3 regions of the Enterobacter sp. DVT3837 genome follow, and region 3 is predicted to be linked to each of the others. Evidence: predicted binding sites of a transcription regulator. Region 3 holds the regulator's gene; each other region holds the start of a gene.
The links. Region 3 encodes Fur, which represses iron uptake genes when iron is present. Its sites were predicted from a motif close to ATAATAATGAGAACNACTATCAA; they were not measured.
Positions count from the first base shown of each region.

Region 1: bfd (bacterioferritin-associated ferredoxin) is a predicted target of Fur. The motif match lies at 2,733-2,755, and genes of this name have one in related genera.
Region 2: sufA (Fe-S cluster assembly scaffold SufA) is a predicted target of Fur. The motif match lies at 3,756-3,778, and genes of this name have one in related genera.

Region 1 is NZ_JBWDLA010000001.1:1,902,003-1,908,641, forward strand. Features, by position in the region: gene fusA (elongation factor G) at 1-1,356, shown strand, start outside; gene tuf (elongation factor Tu) at 1,426-2,610, shown strand; gene bfd (bacterioferritin-associated ferredoxin) at 2,790-2,984, shown strand; gene bfr (bacterioferritin) at 3,057-3,533, shown strand; gene AC0XWG_RS09260 (prepilin peptidase) at 3,517-3,990, opposite strand; gene rpsJ (30S ribosomal protein S10) at 4,371-4,682, shown strand; gene rplC (50S ribosomal protein L3) at 4,715-5,344, shown strand; gene rplD (50S ribosomal protein L4) at 5,355-5,960, shown strand; gene rplW (50S ribosomal protein L23) at 5,957-6,259, shown strand; gene rplB (50S ribosomal protein L2) at 6,277-6,639, shown strand, end outside.
Region 2 is NZ_JBWDLA010000002.1:1,160,304-1,166,942, reverse strand. Features, by position in the region: gene AC0XWG_RS20535 (diguanylate phosphodiesterase) at 68-1,288, shown strand; gene AC0XWG_RS20530 (MerR family transcriptional regulator) at 1,476-2,204, shown strand; gene AC0XWG_RS20525 (RHS repeat-associated core domain-containing protein) at 2,534-3,412, shown strand; gene sufA (Fe-S cluster assembly scaffold SufA) at 3,818-4,186, shown strand; gene sufB (Fe-S cluster assembly protein SufB) at 4,195-5,685, shown strand; gene sufC (Fe-S cluster assembly ATPase SufC) at 5,695-6,441, shown strand; gene sufD (Fe-S cluster assembly protein SufD) at 6,416-6,639, shown strand, end outside.
Region 3 is NZ_JBWDLA010000001.1:145,159-151,797, reverse strand. Features, by position in the region: gene glnS (glutamine--tRNA ligase) at 1-611, shown strand, start outside; gene chiP (chitoporin ChiP) at 1,060-2,457, shown strand; gene chiQ (ChiQ/YbfN family lipoprotein) at 2,473-2,802, shown strand; gene fur (ferric iron uptake transcriptional regulator) at 2,910-3,356, opposite strand; gene fldA (flavodoxin FldA) at 3,645-4,175, opposite strand; gene ybfE (LexA regulated protein) at 4,331-4,618, opposite strand; gene ybfF (esterase) at 4,747-5,520, opposite strand; gene seqA (replication initiation negative regulator SeqA) at 5,704-6,252, shown strand; gene pgm (phosphoglucomutase (alpha-D-glucose-1,6-bisphosphate-dependent)) at 6,277-6,639, shown strand, end outside.

The DNA.
Region 1 (6,639 bases), 1.8 Mb from region 3:
CAGCGTGTTCTGAACAACGAAATCATCCTGGTAACCTGTGGTTCTGCGTTCAAGAACAAAGGTGTGCAGGCGATGCTGGATGCGGTAGTTGACTACCTGCCATCCCCGGTTGACGTTCCTGCGATCAACGGCATCCTGGACGACGGTAAAGATACTCCGGCTGAGCGTCACGCAAGCGACGAAGAGCCATTCTCTGCACTGGCGTTCAAAATTGCTACCGACCCATTCGTGGGTAACCTGACCTTCTTCCGCGTTTACTCTGGTGTGGTTAACTCCGGTGACACCATCCTGAACTCCGTGAAAGCGGCGCGTGAACGTTTTGGCCGTATCGTACAGATGCACGCTAACAAACGTGAAGAAATCAAAGAAGTTCGTGCGGGCGACATCGCTGCAGCTATCGGTCTGAAAGACGTGACCACTGGTGACACCCTGTGTGACCCAGATCACCCAATCATTCTGGAGCGTATGGAATTCCCTGAGCCGGTAATCTCCATCGCAGTTGAACCAAAAACCAAAGCTGACCAGGAAAAAATGGGTCTGGCTCTGGGCCGTCTGGCGAAAGAAGACCCATCATTCCGCGTATGGACTGATGAAGAATCTAACCAGACCATCATCGCTGGTATGGGTGAACTGCACCTGGACATCATCGTTGACCGTATGAAGCGTGAATTCAACGTTGAAGCGAACGTGGGTAAACCTCAGGTTGCTTACCGCGAAGCGATTCGCGCGAAAGTTACCGATGTTGAAGGTAAACACGCTAAGCAGTCTGGTGGTCGCGGTCAGTACGGTCACGTTGTGATCGACATGTACCCACTGGAGCCGGGCTCTAACCCTAAAGGTTACGAGTTCATCAACGACATCAAAGGTGGTGTAATTCCTGGTGAATACATCCCAGCCGTTGATAAAGGCATCCAGGAACAGCTGAAAGCGGGCCCTCTGGCTGGCTATCCGGTTGTTGACATGGGTATCCGTCTGCACTTCGGTTCTTACCACGACGTTGACTCCTCTGAACTGGCGTTTAAACTGGCTGCGTCTATTGCCTTTAAAGAAGGCTTTAAGAAAGCAAAACCAGTTCTGCTTGAGCCAATCATGAAGGTTGAAGTAGAAACTCCTGAAGAGAACACCGGTGACGTTATCGGTGACTTGAGCCGTCGTCGCGGTATGCTGCGTGGTCAGGAATCCGAAGTAACTGGCGTTAAGATCCACGCTGAAGTTCCACTGTCTGAAATGTTCGGATATGCAACTCAGCTGCGTTCTCTGACCAAAGGTCGTGCATCATACACCATGGAATTCCTGAAGTATGATGATGCGCCTAACAACGTTGCTCAGGCCGTTATTGAAGCCCGTGGTAAGTAATCCACAGGATTAAAACCTAAGTCCCGTGCTCTCTCCAAAGGGGAGAGCACTATAGTAAGGAATATAGCCGTGTCTAAAGAAAAATTTGAACGTACAAAACCGCACGTCAACGTTGGTACTATCGGCCACGTTGACCATGGTAAAACTACCCTGACCGCTGCAATCACTACCGTTCTGGCTAAAACCTACGGTGGTTCTGCTCGTGCATTCGACCAGATCGATAACGCACCAGAAGAAAAAGCTCGTGGTATCACCATCAACACCTCTCACGTTGAGTACGACACCCCGACTCGCCACTACGCACACGTAGACTGCCCAGGCCACGCCGACTATGTTAAAAACATGATCACCGGTGCTGCGCAGATGGACGGCGCGATCCTGGTTGTTGCTGCGACTGACGGCCCAATGCCTCAGACTCGTGAGCACATCCTGCTGGGTCGTCAGGTAGGCGTTCCTTACATCATCGTGTTCCTGAACAAGTGCGACATGGTTGATGACGAAGAGCTGCTGGAACTGGTAGAGATGGAAGTTCGTGAACTGCTGTCTCAGTACGATTTCCCAGGCGACGATACTCCAATCGTTCGTGGTTCTGCTCTGAAAGCGCTGGAAGGCGAAGCAGAGTGGGAAGCGAAAATCATCGAACTGGCTGGCTTCCTGGATTCTTACATCCCAGAACCAGAGCGTGCGATTGACAAGCCATTCCTGCTGCCAATCGAAGACGTATTCTCCATCTCCGGTCGTGGTACCGTTGTTACCGGTCGTGTAGAGCGCGGTATCATCAAAGTTGGTGAAGAAGTTGAAATCGTTGGTATCAAAGAGACTGCGAAGTCTACCTGTACTGGCGTTGAAATGTTCCGCAAACTGCTGGACGAAGGCCGTGCTGGTGAGAACGTTGGTGTTCTGCTGCGTGGTATCAAACGTGAAGAAATCGAACGTGGTCAGGTTCTGGCGAAGCCAGGCTCAATCAAGCCACACACCAAGTTCGAATCTGAAGTGTACATTCTGTCCAAAGACGAAGGCGGCCGTCATACTCCGTTCTTCAAAGGCTACCGTCCACAGTTCTACTTCCGTACTACTGACGTGACCGGTACCATCGAACTGCCAGAAGGCGTAGAGATGGTAATGCCAGGCGACAACATCAAGATGGTTGTGACTCTGATCCACCCAATCGCGATGGATGACGGTCTGCGTTTCGCAATCCGTGAAGGCGGCCGTACCGTTGGCGCGGGCGTTGTTGCTAAAGTTCTGGGCTAATTAATTATCCCCGAATAAAAAAAGGACGCTTCGGCGTCCTTTTTTGTTTTCTGCCACTCAAGCACTGTCACAAAATTTCGCATTTTTTGCCTGCTCCCGCCCCGTATTGTGGTGTTTGTGCTATTGTAATCATAACCATTCTCACTTACACTTTGCGCATAATTTGAACGGGAGTCTCTATGTACGTTTGTTTATGTAATGGTGTCAGTGACAAAAAAATACGCCAGGCCGTTCGCCAGTTTCAGCCTCAGTCATTTCAGCAGCTACGCAAATTTGTTCCGGTGGGAAATCAATGTGGTAAATGTGTACGTGCTGCGCGAGAGATCATGCAGGACGAATTGATGCAGATCCCGGAATACAAAGAGATCGCGTAAGCGCCCATCTTTTTTTTGACATCCCTGTAGCCCGATCTACGCTTCAATGAGTGGAAGCGGAGGGACTATATAATGAAAGGTGATGTTAAAATCATAAGTTATCTCAATAAATTATTGGGAAATGAGCTTGTCGCAATCAACCAGTACTTTCTTCACGCGAGAATGTTTAAAAACTGGGGACTTAAACGTCTAAACGACGTTGAGTACCATGAATCTATTGATGAGATGAAACACGCTGATAAATATATCGAGCGTATTTTATTCCTTGAAGGCATTCCAAACCTGCAGGATCTAGGAAAGCTGGGCATCGGAGAAGATGTCGAAGAGATGCTGCGTTCTGATCTCAGGCTCGAACTTGAAGGCGCCAAAGATCTCCGTGAAGCTATTGCCTATGCGGATAGCGTCCATGATTACGTCAGCCGCGACATGATGATCCAGATCCTGGCCGACGAAGAGGGTCATATTGACTGGCTGGAAACTGAGCTGGATCTCATCGCTAAGATTGGCCTGCAAAACTACCTTCAGTCGCAGATTAAAGTGGAAGAGTAACCAGCGTCTTCCAGCCAACGCATAAACCCGCAGCTGCCAGAAATGGCCCAAAAGGCAGCGGGTTTTTTATTGCCTCTTTATCAGAGGTGAGTAATGAAAAAACAAGAATGCTAAGTAATGCCATAAGCGCAGCGAGTAATGCCAGGGTTGGCAGCACGCACCAACCATGCCAGGCGCCAAGCGCAGACAGGTATTTAACATCGCCATATCCCATCCCTTCACGCCGGCAGATAAATCGATAGCCCCAGTAAATAACGGCAAAGCCAAAATATCCTGCCATTGCCCCCATCACCGCACTCGCCAAAAAATCAGGATGGATACAAAGCTGAAAGAGCAGGCCTACCCATAGCAGCGGACAGAGAAATTTATCGGGAAGCAGTCCGTAGCGAATATCAGCATGAACAAGAAAGGCAGTCAGCGAAGAATAGATCAGCAAAAAGGTGAGGGTGGTTAACATCGAAAAGGCCTCAAAGGGGTTTGAGCGCATACTCGTTGTAACCTGCTTAACCGGCAATACACAAAAGCAGCAATTGCGTAGCGGGTCCAGACAAAGATTCGACAAGGAATACATTGCATAAAAAGTTGCGCGCCCTTACGCAAGCTGCGTCTTTGGCGCTTAATTTCTAAACGGCACTTGCGTCTTGCCCAGATTTACGTATAATGCGCGGGCTTGTCGTAATTGACGGCGGGTTCAATCAGAACCAGAGTAGCTCATTTTGTTACTCAACAATGCTCCCAATTGGGGAGCTACGTAAGAACGGTTACACTCTCCCATCAATCGTAATGGGTTTGAGGAGTAATCATTTTCGTTTATAAAATAATTGGAGCTCTGGTCTCATGCAGAACCAAAGAATCCGTATCCGCCTTAAAGCGTTTGATCATCGTCTGATCGATCAATCAACCGCGGAAATCGTCGAGACTGCTAAGCGCACTGGTGCGCAAGTCCGTGGTCCGATCCCGCTGCCGACCCGCAAAGAGCGCTTCACCGTTCTGATCTCCCCGCACGTTAACAAAGACGCGCGTGATCAGTACGAAATCCGCACTCACAAGCGTCTGGTTGACATCGTTGAGCCAACTGAGAAAACCGTTGATGCTCTGATGCGTCTGGATCTGGCTGCCGGTGTAGACGTGCAGATCAGCCTGGGTTAATCAGGTCATCGAGCGATTGAGAGGTTGAAACAATGATTGGTTTAGTCGGTAAAAAAGTGGGTATGACCCGCATCTTCACTGAAGATGGCGTTTCTATCCCAGTAACCGTAATCGAAGTTGAAGCAAACCGCGTTACTCAGGTTAAAGATCTGGCTAACGATGGCTACCGCGCTATTCAGGTTACCACTGGTGCTAAAAAAGCTAACCGTGTAACCAAACCAGAAGCGGGTCACTTCGCTAAAGCTGGCGTAGAAGCTGGCCGTGGTCTGTGGGAATTCCGTCTTGCTGAAGGCGAAGAGTTCACCGTAGGTCAGGACATTAGCGTTGAGCTGTTTGCTGACGTTAAAAAAGTTGACGTAACCGGTACCTCTAAAGGTAAAGGTTTTGCTGGTACCGTTAAGCGCTGGAACTTCCGTACCCAGGACGCTACTCACGGTAACTCCTTGTCTCACCGCGTTCCGGGTTCTATCGGTCAGAACCAGACTCCGGGCAAAGTGTTCAAAGGCAAGAAAATGGCAGGTCAGCTGGGTAACGAACGTGTAACCGTTCAGAGCCTGGACGTAGTACGTGTTGACGCTGAGCGCAACCTGCTGCTGGTTAAAGGTGCAGTTCCGGGTGCAACCGGTAGCGACCTGATCGTTAAACCAGCTGTGAAGGCGTAAGGGGATAGCAATGGAATTAGTATTGAAAGACGCGCAGAGCGCGCTGACTGTTTCCGAAACTACCTTCGGTCGTGATTTCAACGAAGCGCTGGTTCACCAGGTTGTTGTTGCTTATGCAGCTGGTGCTCGTCAGGGTACTCGTGCTCAGAAGACTCGTGCTGAAGTAACTGGTTCCGGCAAAAAGCCATGGCGCCAGAAAGGTACCGGCCGTGCGCGTTCAGGTTCTATCAAGAGCCCGATCTGGCGTTCAGGTGGCGTGACCTTCGCTGCGCGTCCACAGGACCACAGTCAAAAAGTTAACAAAAAGATGTACCGCGGCGCGCTGAAAAGCATCCTGTCCGAACTGGTACGTCAGGATCGTCTGATCGTTGTCGAGAAGTTCTCTGTAGAAGCGCCTAAAACTAAGCTGCTGGCACAGAAACTGAAAGACATGGCTCTGGAAGATGTGCTGATCATCACCGGTGAGCTGGACGAGAACCTGTTCCTGGCCGCACGTAACCTGCACAAGGTTGACGTACGCGATGCGACTGGTATCGACCCGGTTAGCCTGATCGCCTTCGACAAAGTCGTAATGACTGCTGATGCTGTTAAGCAAGTTGAGGAGATGCTGGCATGATTCGTGAAGAACGTCTGCTGAAGGTGCTTCGCGCACCGCACGTTTCTGAAAAAGCGTCTACTGCGATGGAAAAAACAAACACCATCGTTCTCAAAGTTGCTAAAGACGCGACCAAAGCAGAGATCAAAGCTGCTGTGCAGAAACTGTTTGAAGTCGAAGTCGAAGTCGTTAACACCCTGGTAGTTAAAGGGAAAGTTAAACGTCACGGACAGCGTATCGGTCGTCGTAGCGACTGGAAAAAAGCTTACGTCACCCTGAAAGAAGGCCAGAATCTGGACTTCGTTGGCGGCGCTGAGTAAGTCGGAGGAGTAATACAATGGCAGTTGTTAAATGTAAACCGACATCTCCGGGTCGTCGCCACGTAGTTAAAGTGGTTAACCCTGAGCTGCACAAGGGCAAACCTTTTGCTCCGTTGCTGGAAAAAAACAGCAAATCCGGTGGTCGTAACAACAATGGCCGTATCACCACTCGTCACATCGGTGGTGGCCACAAGCAGGCTTATCGTATTGTTGACTTCAAACGCAACAAAGACGGTATCCCAGCAGTTGTTGAACGTCTTGAGTACGATCCGAACCGTTCCGCGAACATCGCGCTGGTTCTGTACAAAGACGGCGAACGCCGTTACATCCTGGCCCCTAAAGGCCTGAAAGCTGGCGACCAGATTCAGTCTGGCGTTGAT
Region 2 (6,639 bases), on a different contig from region 3:
TAATGTGCTATAAAAGATCCGTATCCACATGTTTTTGTGGTCAGAACCTTAACCCCCCAGGAATAGCATGCTTACAACCATCATTTACCGCAGTCATATTTGCGAGGACGTTCCAGTGAAAGCGCTGGAAAAAATGGTCGCTGCTGCAAATAGTAAAAACCGGCAATCCAATGTCACGGGGATCTTGCTGTTTAACGGCACTCATTTTTTTCAATTGCTCGAAGGGCCAGTCGAACACGTTTCGTCAATCTATGAGCAGATCTGTAAGGACGCACGCCACCATAACGTGGTGGAGTTGATGCGCGATCACGGGCCTACCCGGCGTTTTGGCAACGTGGGTATGGAGCTGTTTGATTTGCGCCAGTTCGACAGGGAAGAGGTACTTCAGCAGGTGCTTAACAAAGGCACCACACGTTATCAGTTGACATACAATGACCGTCCTTTGCAGTTTTTCCGCACCTTTGTCGAGGCCACTGAGAAAGCCAACTATTTTGAATTGCCTCCGGCGGATTCATGGGATTTTATCCCCGAAGAAACACCGCTATCCGCGCAACCTGAGGTGGTGGCAAAAGGAGCGGACTGCAGTTTTGCGTTTCAACCCATCGTCGATCCGTTCATGCAGCAGGTCGTCTCCTGGGAGGCGCTTCTCCGCACACCGTCCGGGGATTCACCAGGTGTGTACTTCGCCAACCGCCCACGTGACGACGTGTACGCATCTGATTTGCACAGCAAGCAGGTTGCGCTCTCAATGGCCAGCGCGCTGGGGCTACAGGACCAGACATTATCCCTCAACCTGCTACCTATGACGCTGGTTAATGTTCCGAATGCCGTGGACTTCCTGCTCACCACGATTGATGCAAATGGCTTTGTGCCCGAGCAAATTGTGGTGGAGTTTACGGAGAGCGAAGCCATTTCCCGTTTCGAAGAATTTACCCATTCGGTCAGACAGTTAAAAAGTGCGGGTATCAGTGTGACGATCGATCACTTTGGTGCCGGTTTTGCCGGGCTACAGTTACTGGCACAGTTCCAGCCGGACAGAATTAAAATTAATCGCGACCTGGTCGCAAACGTGCACAAAAGCGGCCCCAGACAGGCCATCATTCAGGCGATCATCAAGTGCTGTACCTCCCTAGAAATTCAGTTCTGTGCGGTCGGCGTGGAGAAGGCGGAAGAGTGGATGTGGCTGGAGTCTGCGGGAATTTCTCAGTTTCAGGGACACCTTTTTGCCAGCCCCCGGCATGGCGGAATTCCGGCTATTGTGTGGCCAGAGAAAAAGTCCGAGTTCTGAAAAAGCTGTACACAGTTCGACTGACGTGACTGTACGAACGGTAAAATTTATACAACAATGTATGAACAGGTAAATGGCTTGTAACGCAATCACCTGCTTAAAACGAGGTCTTAGTTATACAAATGGTTTGTACAATCTGATAAGGTTGGTGTAGTTGGGTATGGAAGTACTGTGCGTGAGGGAGTTAATGGCCTATTACAGTATCGGCGAAGTGGCCGAACGATGCGGTATCAACCCCGTTACGCTGCGTGCCTGGCAGCGCCGTTATGGATTGTTGAAGCCGCAGCGCAGCGAAGGGGGTCATCGTCAGTTTGACGATGAAGATATCCTGCGTATTGAAGAGATCAAGCGCCTGATGAAAAGCGGCGTCTCGGTCGGAAAAGTCAAAGCCTTACTGGAAAACAAGGACGTACTGACTCAGGGTAACTGGGTTTCATTCCAGGAAGAGATGATGACCGTTCTGCGTTATGCCAGCCCGGCAAAGCTGCGCGCCAAAATTGGTGAGTTCCGCCGCGATCACGCGCTGGATGCACTGATTGATAACATCATCTCTCCCGTCCGCCAGCGAATGAATCAGGACCAGAACACCGTGCGTCACATGGCAAGCCTGCTTGACGGCGTCCTGATTGAATTCGCGATTGCAAGCCTGGCGGAGTCCCGCAAGAAAGCGGGTAAAGACGCGCTGCTTATTGGCTGGGAATGCGAGGACCGTACTCATCTGTGGCTTGAGGCTGCTCGCTTATCGCAGAAAGGCTGGCATATTGATGTGCTGGCGGAACCTATTGACTCACCGCGTCCGGAACTTTTCCCGGGGCAAAAAATCTTCGTCTGGACGGGGAAATCCCCAACGCCTCGCCAGCAGGAACAGCTCGATCACTGGCGTGAACAAGGGTTCTCTGTGTCGTTTCATATTTAAACTAAGGGGTCCGGAAGGGCCTTTTTGCTTTAGATTTCGTCATCATCTGACCTGTTTCGTCAATCCAGCGGCGTCGGTTCGTCGATTTCGAATACCATAATACAATAGCGTACAAAAAATAGAATAATTGATGTTCATTAAGCACAATACTCTACTTTTTTTCGGGAAATAATGTCATTAGCCTGCGATTAGCTATCACGGATTTATCTTCAGTACCGTAAGTATTTTTGATTGCTTTTTCTCAGGGCGGAATCCTTGGGGGATAGTTTGTATTTTTCAAAGTATTTTTCCTAAGGTTGAGTATAAATTAAATTATGAGGTTATATAGGATGAGGAAAAATAGCATTTTTTATTCAGGCCAGCGGCGTTCTGATGTAAGCAATAGTTATCTTCTGGGAAATGGTTACCGTGGTTTTAACCCCATTCTGAAACGTTTTACTGGCCAGGATAACATGAGCCCATTTGACGCCGGGGGGGGGAACGGTTTTGCCTATTGCAGTGGTGATAGCATTAATAACACTGATGCATCCGGGCATGGTCCATTGCTGGATTTTATTTTCATCTTTGCAGGTTTTGTTGGGCGTAATGTTCGCAGAGCCTCTGAAGAAATGGAGGTTGCCGGACAGGCAATGAACAGAGTCGAAGGGATGATGGATTTGGAGGTTGGTAGAAATGTTGTTTCAGCAGTTGCCACAGACGGTTCTTCATTTACTCCAGGAGATGCCTTAAACGCGCAAAAGGGATTTTTCGAAGATTTTTTGCGCCAACAAGATATTTTAGTAGATGGCTGGCAAAGTAATAACAAATTTAGCGCGTTATATAATAGTGATAGCCGTGAATTGAAAGGCACAATAAAACTTGTGCTCAACAAGGAAGGTGGGTTTACAGCTAGAATTAAACTTACGAAAAGAGTAGCATACCGTTTAAGTTGGGGGGAAGGTTCGGGTGTTATATTTAGGAGACCAAGCCAGACGGTGGCTAAATATTATCTTGATTCCACTGTGCATAAAGCCTTTATCAATCATTTTGAACGTTCGGTGCGAAGCCGTTTTCTGCATGCCCTACCAGATTATGCCGAGGCCTCTCAACTCTTTAGACCACGCCGACAAGGTCCGCGCATTGCCGTTGAAAATCTAAATTTACCCCCTGCCTATGATACCCTGGGTTTATTGTTTGATTCTGCACCTCCCGCATATAGTGAAGTGTAAACACGTATTATTTTGCCGATATATAGTGTAAATCTTCCTGGCCTGGCCTGGCCTGGCCAGGCCATTCGGTATGATTGAATAAGTGCTATCTCCAGGGTGGTGCTTACATATGCTGCCTGCCCGTTGTTCACTGCAAGACAAAAATCTATCTTAAAAATAGGCATTTCCGATGCATATTTTATTTTTTCCTCTTCCTTCGTGTTTTTGGATGAATAATGCATTATTTATCAATGCATTGAACAATTAAATCCATCCCTCCGGCCTGTCGCAACAGGGTCTATGCTTAATAAAAGTAGCCAAAAAGGGCGGTTTAGCCGAATGCCCCTGCTGCCAGAGGGTTGAAGTGATAATCGTTATCACTAACATGGTGTTATGCCCTGATGGCTAATCAGATGAGGTGGACCTATGGAACTGCATTCAGAAACCTTCAATCCTGCCGATTTTACCTGGCGCGGTTTAACGCTCACGCCAGCGGCGGCGGCACATATTCACGAGCTGGTGGCGAAAAAGCCCGAGATCCTCGGCGTGCGCCTTGGAGTCAAACAGACGGGATGCGCAGGCTTCGGCTACGTGCTTGATACCGTCACCGAACCCGAGAAAGATGATCTGGTCTTCGAGACCGACGGCGCAAAATTGTACGTCGCGCTGCAGGCCATGCCCTTTATCGACGGTACAGAAGTGGACTACGTACGGGAAGGTTTAAACCAGCTGTTCAAATTTCACAACCCGAAAGCCAAGAACGAATGCGGCTGTGGCGAAAGCTTTGGGGTATAGGCGGAACTATGTCTCGTAATACTGAAGCAACGAGTGAAGTAAATACCTGGAGCGGGGGGCACCTCAACTATAAAGAGGGGTTCTTCACCCAGCTGCAGACCGACGAGCTGGCGAAAGGCATTAACGAAGATGTCGTGCGGGCGATCTCGGCGAAACGTAATGAGCCAGAGTGGATGCTGGAGTTTCGCCTGAGCGCTTACCGCGCGTGGCTGGAGATGGAAGAGCCGCACTGGCTGAAAGCGCATTATGACAAGCTGAATTATCAGGACTACAGCTACTACTCAGCGCCATCCTGCGGCAGTTGCGACGATACCTGTGCCTCTCAGCCTGGCGCAGTACAGCAGACTGGCGCTGAAAACAGCTTCCTCAGCAAAGAGGTGGAAGAAGCCTTCAACCAGCTGGGCGTGCCCGTACGTGAGGGCAAAGAGGTGGCGGTAGACGCCATTTTTGACTCCGTCTCAGTGGCAACCACCTACCGTGAAAAGCTGGCAGAGCAGGGGATCATTTTCTGCTCCTTCGGTGAAGCCATTCACGAGCACCCGGAACTGGTGAAAAAGTACATTGGGACCGTGGTGCCCTCTAACGACAACTTCTTTGCGGCGCTCAACGCGGCGGTGGCCTCTGACGGTACCTTTATCTATGTGCCGAAAGGCGTGCGCTGTCCGATGGAACTCTCGACATATTTCCGCATCAACGCCGAAAAAACCGGTCAGTTTGAACGGACCATTTTGGTGGCCGATGAGGGCAGCTATGTCAGTTACATCGAAGGGTGTTCCGCCCCGGTGCGTGACAGCTACCAGCTGCACGCGGCGGTAGTGGAGGTCATCATCCATAAAGATGCCGAGGTGAAATACTCGACGGTACAAAACTGGTTCCCGGGTGACGGCAATACCGGTGGCATCCTGAACTTCGTGACCAAACGTGCGCTGTGCGAAGGTGAAAACAGCAAGATGTCGTGGACCCAGTCAGAAACGGGCTCGGCTATCACCTGGAAATACCCGAGCTGCATTCTGCGTGGGGATAACTCCATCGGTGAGTTCTACTCTGTGGCGCTGACCAGTGGCCATCAGCAGGCCGATACCGGGACCAAGATGATCCACATCGGGAAAAATACCCGGTCGACCATCATCTCGAAAGGCATCTCCGCCGGACATAGCCAGAACAGCTATCGCGGGCTGGTGAAAATCATGCCGACGGCCACCAATGCGCGGAACTTTACCCAGTGTGACTCGATGCTGATTGGCGCAGACTGCGGGGCGCATACCTTCCCGTACGTCGAGTGCCGTAACAACACGGCCCAGCTTGAGCACGAGGCGACGACGTCACGGATTGGGGAAGATCAGCTCTTCTACTGCCTGCAGCGCGGGATCAGCGAAGAAGATGCTATTTCGATGATTGTGAACGGCTTCTGTAAGGACGTGTTCTCTGAACTGCCGCTGGAATTTGCCGTTGAAGCCCAGAAACTCCTCGCCATTAGTCTTGAACACAGCGTCGGTTAAGGAAAGCACATGTTACGTATTAAAGATTTACAGGTTAGCGTGGAAGACAAAGCGATCCTGCGTGGCCTCAATTTTGATGTCAAACCGGGTGAAGTTCACGCCATCATGGGGCCAAATGGTTCCGGGAAAAGTACGCTTTCAGCGACGCTGGCAGGCCGTGAAGATTATGAAGTGACCCACGGCTCGGTCGAATTTAACGGCAAAGATCTGCTGGAAATGTCCCCGGAAGATCGTGCGGGAGAGGGCATCTTTATGGCCTTCCAGTACCCGGTAGAAATCCCTGGCGTCAGTAACCAGTTCTTCCTGCAAACGGCGCTGAATGCGGTGCGCAAGTATCGCGGCCTGGAGGCGCTGGACCGCTTCGATTTCCAGGATTTGATGGAAGAGAAGATCAAACTGCTGAAAATGCCGGAAGATCTGCTCACCCGCTCGGTTAACGTTGGTTTCTCTGGGGGTGAGAAAAAACGCAACGACATCCTGCAGATGGCGGTTCTGGAACCCGCGCTGTGCATTCTGGATGAGACCGACTCCGGTCTGGATATTGACGCCCTGAAGATTGTCGCTGACGGCGTTAACTCGCTGCGCGATGGTAAGCGTTCGTTCATTATCGTCACCCACTATCAGCGTATTCTCGACTACATCAAGCCGGACTACGTCCACGTGCTTTACCAGGGGCGCATTGTGAAATCGGGTGATTTTACGCTGGTTAAACAACTGGAGGAGAAGGGTTATGGCTGGCTTACCGAACAGCAGTAATGCGCTCCAGCAGTGGCACAGACTGTTTGAAGCCCAGGGTGAGACACGCTCTGAGCAAGCGCAGCAGCATTTACAGCAGATGCTGCGTCTCGGCCTGCCTTCGCGAAAGCATGAGAACTGGAAATACACCCCGCTTGATGGCCTGATGAACGGCGAGTTTGTCACCCGTCTGGCGGATATCACCCCGGTGCAGCGCGA
Region 3 (6,639 bases):
TTATCGAAAACTACCCGCAGGGTGAAAGCGAGCTGGTGTCCATGCCTAACCATCCGAATAAACCGGAAATGGGTAGCCGCGACGTACCGTTCAGCGCTGAAATCTGGATCGATCGTGCTGACTTCCGCGAAGAAGCGAACAAGCAGTACAAGCGTCTGGTATTGGGTAAAGAGGTGCGCCTGCGTAATGCTTACGTCATCAAGGCTGAGCGCGTAGAGAAAGATGCTGAAGGCAATATCACCACCATCTTCTGTTCTTATGATGCTGAAACCCTGAGCAAAGATCCGGCTGATGGCCGTAAAGTGAAAGGCGTTATCCATTGGGTAAGCGCTGCACACGCGCTGCCTGTTGAAATTCGCCTGTACGATCGTCTGTTCAGTGTCCCTAACCCTGGTGCTGCCGAAGACTTCCTGGCGACGATCAACCCGGAATCTCTGGTAATTAAACAGGGTTATGCCGAGCCGTCTTTAAAAGCGGCCGAAGCGGGTAAAGCGTTCCAGTTCGAACGCGAAGGTTACTTCTGCCTGGATAGCCGTTACAGCACGGCGGAAAAACCGGTGTTTAACCGTACCGTTGGTCTGCGTGACACCTGGGCTAAGATCGGCGAATAATATTGCAGTTCTGGTCAATGAGAGACAAACGCCGCGATAAGCGGCGTTTTTTTATTTAACGATCAGGCCATTAACGCGCAGCTCAAATAAGGTATGTGCGAAATTCAGGTCAATGAGGTGCTACTTATTTTACTCAAAAAAAGTTTCAATATTTACGAATAGCCTTAAGGACAAAAAATATACAGAATAAATGGCCGGCACTCCCTCAAAATACGCGTTATTCCCTGTAAATCCTCGCATTGGCACAGATGTTACAAATCACTACCAATTATGTGCACTTCGTCATAATCCTGACTTTTGCTCGCTGAAAAGCATTGATAATTCGCGTCGCGAAAAATAATCTAAAGGCGGTAGTTAATTCGAGGGTATTTCTAACTACCCCTGACCATTAGGTCTTTTATATTTTTCGCCGTTTAAGGCGTTTTAATTCGTCAAAGAGGAATAATCTATGCGTACGTTCAGTGGCAAACGTAGTGCGCTGGCGCTGGCTATTGCCGGTGTGACAGCAATGTCGGGCCTGGTGATTGCACCAGAGGCGAAGGCAGCAGGTTTTATTGATGATTCAACCCTCACGGGGGGGATTTACTACTGGCAGCGTGAACGTGACCGTAAAGACGTCACTGAAGACAAATACAAAACCAACCTTTCTCACTCAACCTGGAACGCCAATCTGGATTTCCAGTCTGGTTATGCTGCCGATATGTTCGGTCTGGATATTGCTGCATTCACGGCAATTGAAATGGCGGAAAACGGCGACAGCGCCCACCCGAACGAAATCGCATTCTCCTCCAGTAATAAAGCCTATAAAGAAGACTGGTCCGGAGATAAAAGCGGTATCAGCCTGTATAAGGCAGCAGCGAAATTCAAATACGGCCCGGTATGGGCGCGCGGTGGTTATATTCAGCCAACCGGTCAGACATTGTTAGCACCACACTGGAGCTTTATGCCGGGTACTTACCAGGGTGCGGAAGCGGGTGCCAACTTTGATTACGGTGATGCAGGTGCGTTGAGCTTCTCCTATATGTGGACCAACGAGTACAAAGCACCATGGCACATTGAAATGGACAAGTTCTACCAGAACGATAAGAAAACCAAAGTAGATTATCTCCATTCACTGGGTGCTAAATACGACTTTAAAAACGACCTGGTACTTGAGGCGGCATTTGGCCAGGCTCAAGGTTACATCGATCAGTACTTTGCCAAGGCCAGCTATAAATTTGATATCGCGGGTAGCCCGCTGAGCACCAGCTACCAGTTCTACGGTACGCGCGACAAAGTCAGTAATGGTGGCGTCAATGATATCTATGACGGCACCGCGTGGTTGCAGGCACTCACCTTCGGCTACAAAGTCGGACAGGTTGATTTGCGTCTGGAAGGCACATGGGTGAAAGCGGAAGGGCAGCAGGGGTACTTCCTGCAGCGTATGACCCCAACCTATGCATCGTCTAACGGTCGTCTTGATATCTGGTGGGATAACCGCTCTGACTTCAACGCCGACGGCGAAAAAGCGGTGTTCTTCGGCGCGATGTATGATCTGAAAAACTGGAACCTGCCAGGCTGGGCGGTGGGTGCATCTTACGCTTATGCCTGGGATGCAAAACCTGCAGATATGGCTACACCGGACGCTTACTACGATCCAAACTATCGCCTGAAAGAGTCTTCTTACAGCCTGGATGCTATCTACACCCTGCAGGACGGCCGCGCGAAAGGCACGATGTTCAAACTGCACTTCACCCAGTATGACAACCACTCCGACATTCCGAGCTACGCAGGCGGTTACGGCAACATCTTCCAGGATGAGCGTGACGTGAAATTCATGGTTATCGCTCCATTCACTATCTTCTAATGGAGACAGAACATGATGAAAAACATCGTAATCGTCGCGTTGCTGGCTGCGGGGCTGGCGGGGTGTGCGCAGGAGCAGGCACCGAAAGAGGACTCGCGTCTTAAAGAGGCGTATAGCGCCTGCATTAACACAGCGGAAGGTTCACCGGAGAAGATCGAAGCCTGTCAGAGCGTGCTGAATGTGCTGAAGAAAGAGAAGGCACATGAGCAGTTCGCCACACAGGAAAACGTTCGCGTGATGGATTACCAGGCCTGTATTCAGGCACGTAAAACCGGAAACGATCAGGAAGTGGCGAAGCGTTGCGACCAGATCTGGAAAGAGATTCGCACTAACAACAGCAAATAATTCTCTGTCATCATGCCCGGTAGCACAACGCTACCGGGCTTTTTTGCGTCAAATAACAGGCAAAAAAAAGCCAACCTCGCGGCTGGCTCAGAGTATGAAAGCTTGAGTTATTTAGCGTCGTGCGCGTGATCGTCTTCGCGGCAATCACCTTCAGCACAGTGACCATACAGGTACAGGCTGTGGTTGGTCAGGCGGATGCCATGACGAGCCGCGATTTCACGCTGGCGCGCTTCGATGGAGTCATCGCTAAATTCAATGACCTTGCCACAGTCGAGGCAGATCAGGTGATCGTGGTGCTGTTGCTGGGTCAGTTCGAATACAGATTTACCGCCTTCGAAATTATGACGGGTAACAATGCCCGCGTCATCAAACTGGTTCAGCACGCGATAGACGGTAGCGAGCCCAATTTCTTCGCCCATGTCAATAAGACGTTTATAAAGGTCTTCCGCACTGACATGGTGATTGTCTGGACCCTGAAGCACTTCAAGGATTTTTAACCGAGGAAGCGTAACTTTCAGGCCAGCCTTCTTTAATGCGGTATTGTTGTCAGTCATGCGGAATCTGTCCTGTTACTAAACGATTCACTTCTGTAGGAAGTGACAGAAAATGCACCTTGGGTAATGCGTCTCATTATAGAACTGCCATGTCTAAATGAAAACAGCAAGTCTCAGGCAAAATATGCTTATAAAAATGGGGTATCACCAACAAACTTGCTCAATGGAAACCACATTTTTCAGGGAGACATTGTACAGGTCTGGGCGAAAAAGTTAAAAGATTGTAGCAATTAATTTAATCGGTTTGACCTGGGGCGTGGCGCAACCGCAGTTGCGCCACGATAAAAATCAGGCGTTCAGAATATCATCCAGGTGCAGTTCTTCACGGATCTGCTTAACCCACTTCTCAACACGCTCTGCGGTCAGTTCAGGCTGGCGGTCTTCGTCGATGGCCAGACCCACGAAATGATCGTCATCAGCCAGGCCTTTAGAGGCTTCGAAGTGGTAACCCGCCGTTGGCCAGTGGCCTACGATAACCGCGCCATTTGGCTCAATGATGTCGCGGATGGTACCCAGCGCATCACAGAAATATTCTGCGTAGTCTTCCTGATCGCCACAGCCAAACAGGGCAACCAGCTTGCCGTTGAAATCAACTTCTTCCAGCGTCGGGAAGAAATCATCCCAGTCACACTGGGCTTCACCGTAGTACCAGGTTGGAATACCCAGCAGCAGAATGTCATAGCCTTCGAGATCTTCTTTGCTGCTCTTGGCGATGTCATGCACATCAGCAACGTCTTTACCGAGCTGTTTTTGAATGTTTTTTGCGATATTTTCGGTATTGCCGGTATCACTGCCGAAGAAAATGCCGATGATTGCCATGAGTAAAATAACCTCTTGAAACTTAATAGTATGGTGGCGCAATTAGGCCACGGATAAGGGCAATAATAGCAGAACTGGCAACCCTGCGGAAACAGCTATCGCGCAGGACTGCACTCTGTGCTACATGAAAAGGGCGATAAAGGGGATTTTCAGACTTATGCCTGGCTGCGTAACGTCTCAAGCTGGACGAGCAACATCTCTTCAATGAGTTCGCTGCGGCTGATATTTCGCGCGTCAGCCAGCTCGTTAAGCGCATCGACGGCGTCGGCGTTGAGCTTCAGTTCGACACGCTTAAGCCCACGATTTTTATCGCGTTTAAGCTGATTGCGTTTATTGATACGCAGCTGTTCATCGCGCGAAAGCGGATTCGTTTTCGGTCGTCCCGGGCGACGCTCATTCGCGAACAGATCTAGTGTCGTACGGTCCGTTTGTTCTTTGGCCATGATTCTGAGACTTCGGGGGAAACACGCCGCCCTGCTAATGCCCGGGCGATAAGCGCGCCATCATACATCACCAAAAACGGCACGCCAACGACTGGAAGCCTGCAGCCTTCCAGTCGCTCTCTTTTTAATCAATTTGCAGTATCAGCAAGATAGCGGCGAATGGCGCGCAATACGGCGTCAGGTTTTTCCGCGTGAACCCAGTGTCCGGCCCCGGCGATAACATGGGCGCGAGCCTGCGGGAATTGCGCCAGCAATGCGTCGCGGTACGCGTCGGTGACGTAAGGCGAGTTACCGCCACGAATAAAGAGGGTAGGGTGTGGCCAGGCAGGTACCGTTTCCCAGCCTACGATATTGTTGTACTGCTCCCAGAGCACCGGCACGTTAAAACGCCATTGTCCGTCAACAAATGACTTCAGCAGGAACTGCACGACACCTTCTTCATCAAGATGCTCACGCATGACGGCAGCCGCTTGTTGACGCGTTGTAGCACCAGCCTCTGTTACCGCGTTGATCGCCGCGAAAATTTCGTCATGGCGTCGAACGTCGTAATCCACCGGAGCAACATCGATTACCACCAGACCCTGAATTCTCTCAGGTGCCAGCGCCGTCAGGGCCATTACCGCTTTGCCGCCCATTGAATGCCCGATGAGGGTGACCTTTTGCAGGTTGTTGGCATCCAGCGTATCCAGCAGATCCTGCGCCATTGCCGCGTAGGTCATCTCTTCTGAGCGCCCTGAAAGACCGTGATTGCGCATGTCGACTTGCAAAATGTCGTGATCGCTAACCAGATCGCGCGCCAGCACGCCCAGGTTATCCAGGCTGCCAAAAAGTCCGTGAACCAGTACGATGGGAGAATTATTGTTCGGCGATTGTGCAGTTTGCGCTCGGGTATTCAATTTCATGGCAAAGTTCTTTTTTTACGTATGTCAGGTTAGGGTATCATGTTGACCATTCTGCCGCCCGGCTGCAAGGTTCCAGTTTAATCTGACTTTTGCCGCCAACCTGGTTTGACGCTATCCGCTGTTGGGATTTGACCTTATAATCCCAATGACTTGTATTCAGATAAGATATCGCACTGGATTAAGATGAAAACAATCGAAGTTGATGACGAACTCTATCAGTATATTGCCAGCCAGACGCGGCATATCGGGGAGAGTGCGTCCGACATTTTACGGCGCATGCTTAAAATTTCCGCCGCTTCACAGCCTGTCACCCCAGTTACCAAAGATGTCGTGTCTCAGCCGAGCGTTGTTGCACAAGCAAAACCTGCCGTGACACCGGCAAAAGATAAAGTACGGGCGATGCGCGAGCTGCTGCTGTCCGATGAATATGCGGAGCAAAAAAAGGCGGTTAACCGCTTTATGCTGGTGCTGTCTACACTCTACTCACTGGATAACAAAGCGTTTGCTGAAGCGACCGAGTCGCTGCACGGTCGTACTCGCGTCTATTTCGCGGGTGACGAGCAAACGCTGCTGCAAAATGGCAATCAAACCAAACCCAAACATGTCCCTGGCACTCCGTACTGGGTGATCACCAATACCAATACGGGCCGCAAGTGCAGCATGATTGAACACATCATGCAGTCTATGCAGTTCCCGGCGGAATTGATTGAAAAGGTTTGCGGTACAATTTAACCCTTGCATCAGAAGGACCCGGTAATGGCAAATCACAGCCGTGCAGGCCAACCTGCACAACAAAGCGATTTGATTAATGTCGCTCAGCTGACCGCGCAGTATTACGTTCTGAAGCCGGTTGTGGGCAATGCAGAACACGCCGTGAAGTTTGGTACATCTGGTCACCGCGGTAGCGCGGCGCGCCATAGCTTTAACGAACCGCACATTCTGGCCATTGCTCAGGCCATTGCGGAAGAGCGCGCCAAAAATGGCGTTACCGGTCCATGCTATGTGGGAAAAGATACCCATGCTTTGTCTGAGCCGGCATTCATTTCTGTCCTGGAAGTGCTGGCCGCAAACGGCGTTGATGTGATTATTCAGGAGAATAACGGATTCACGCCAACGCCT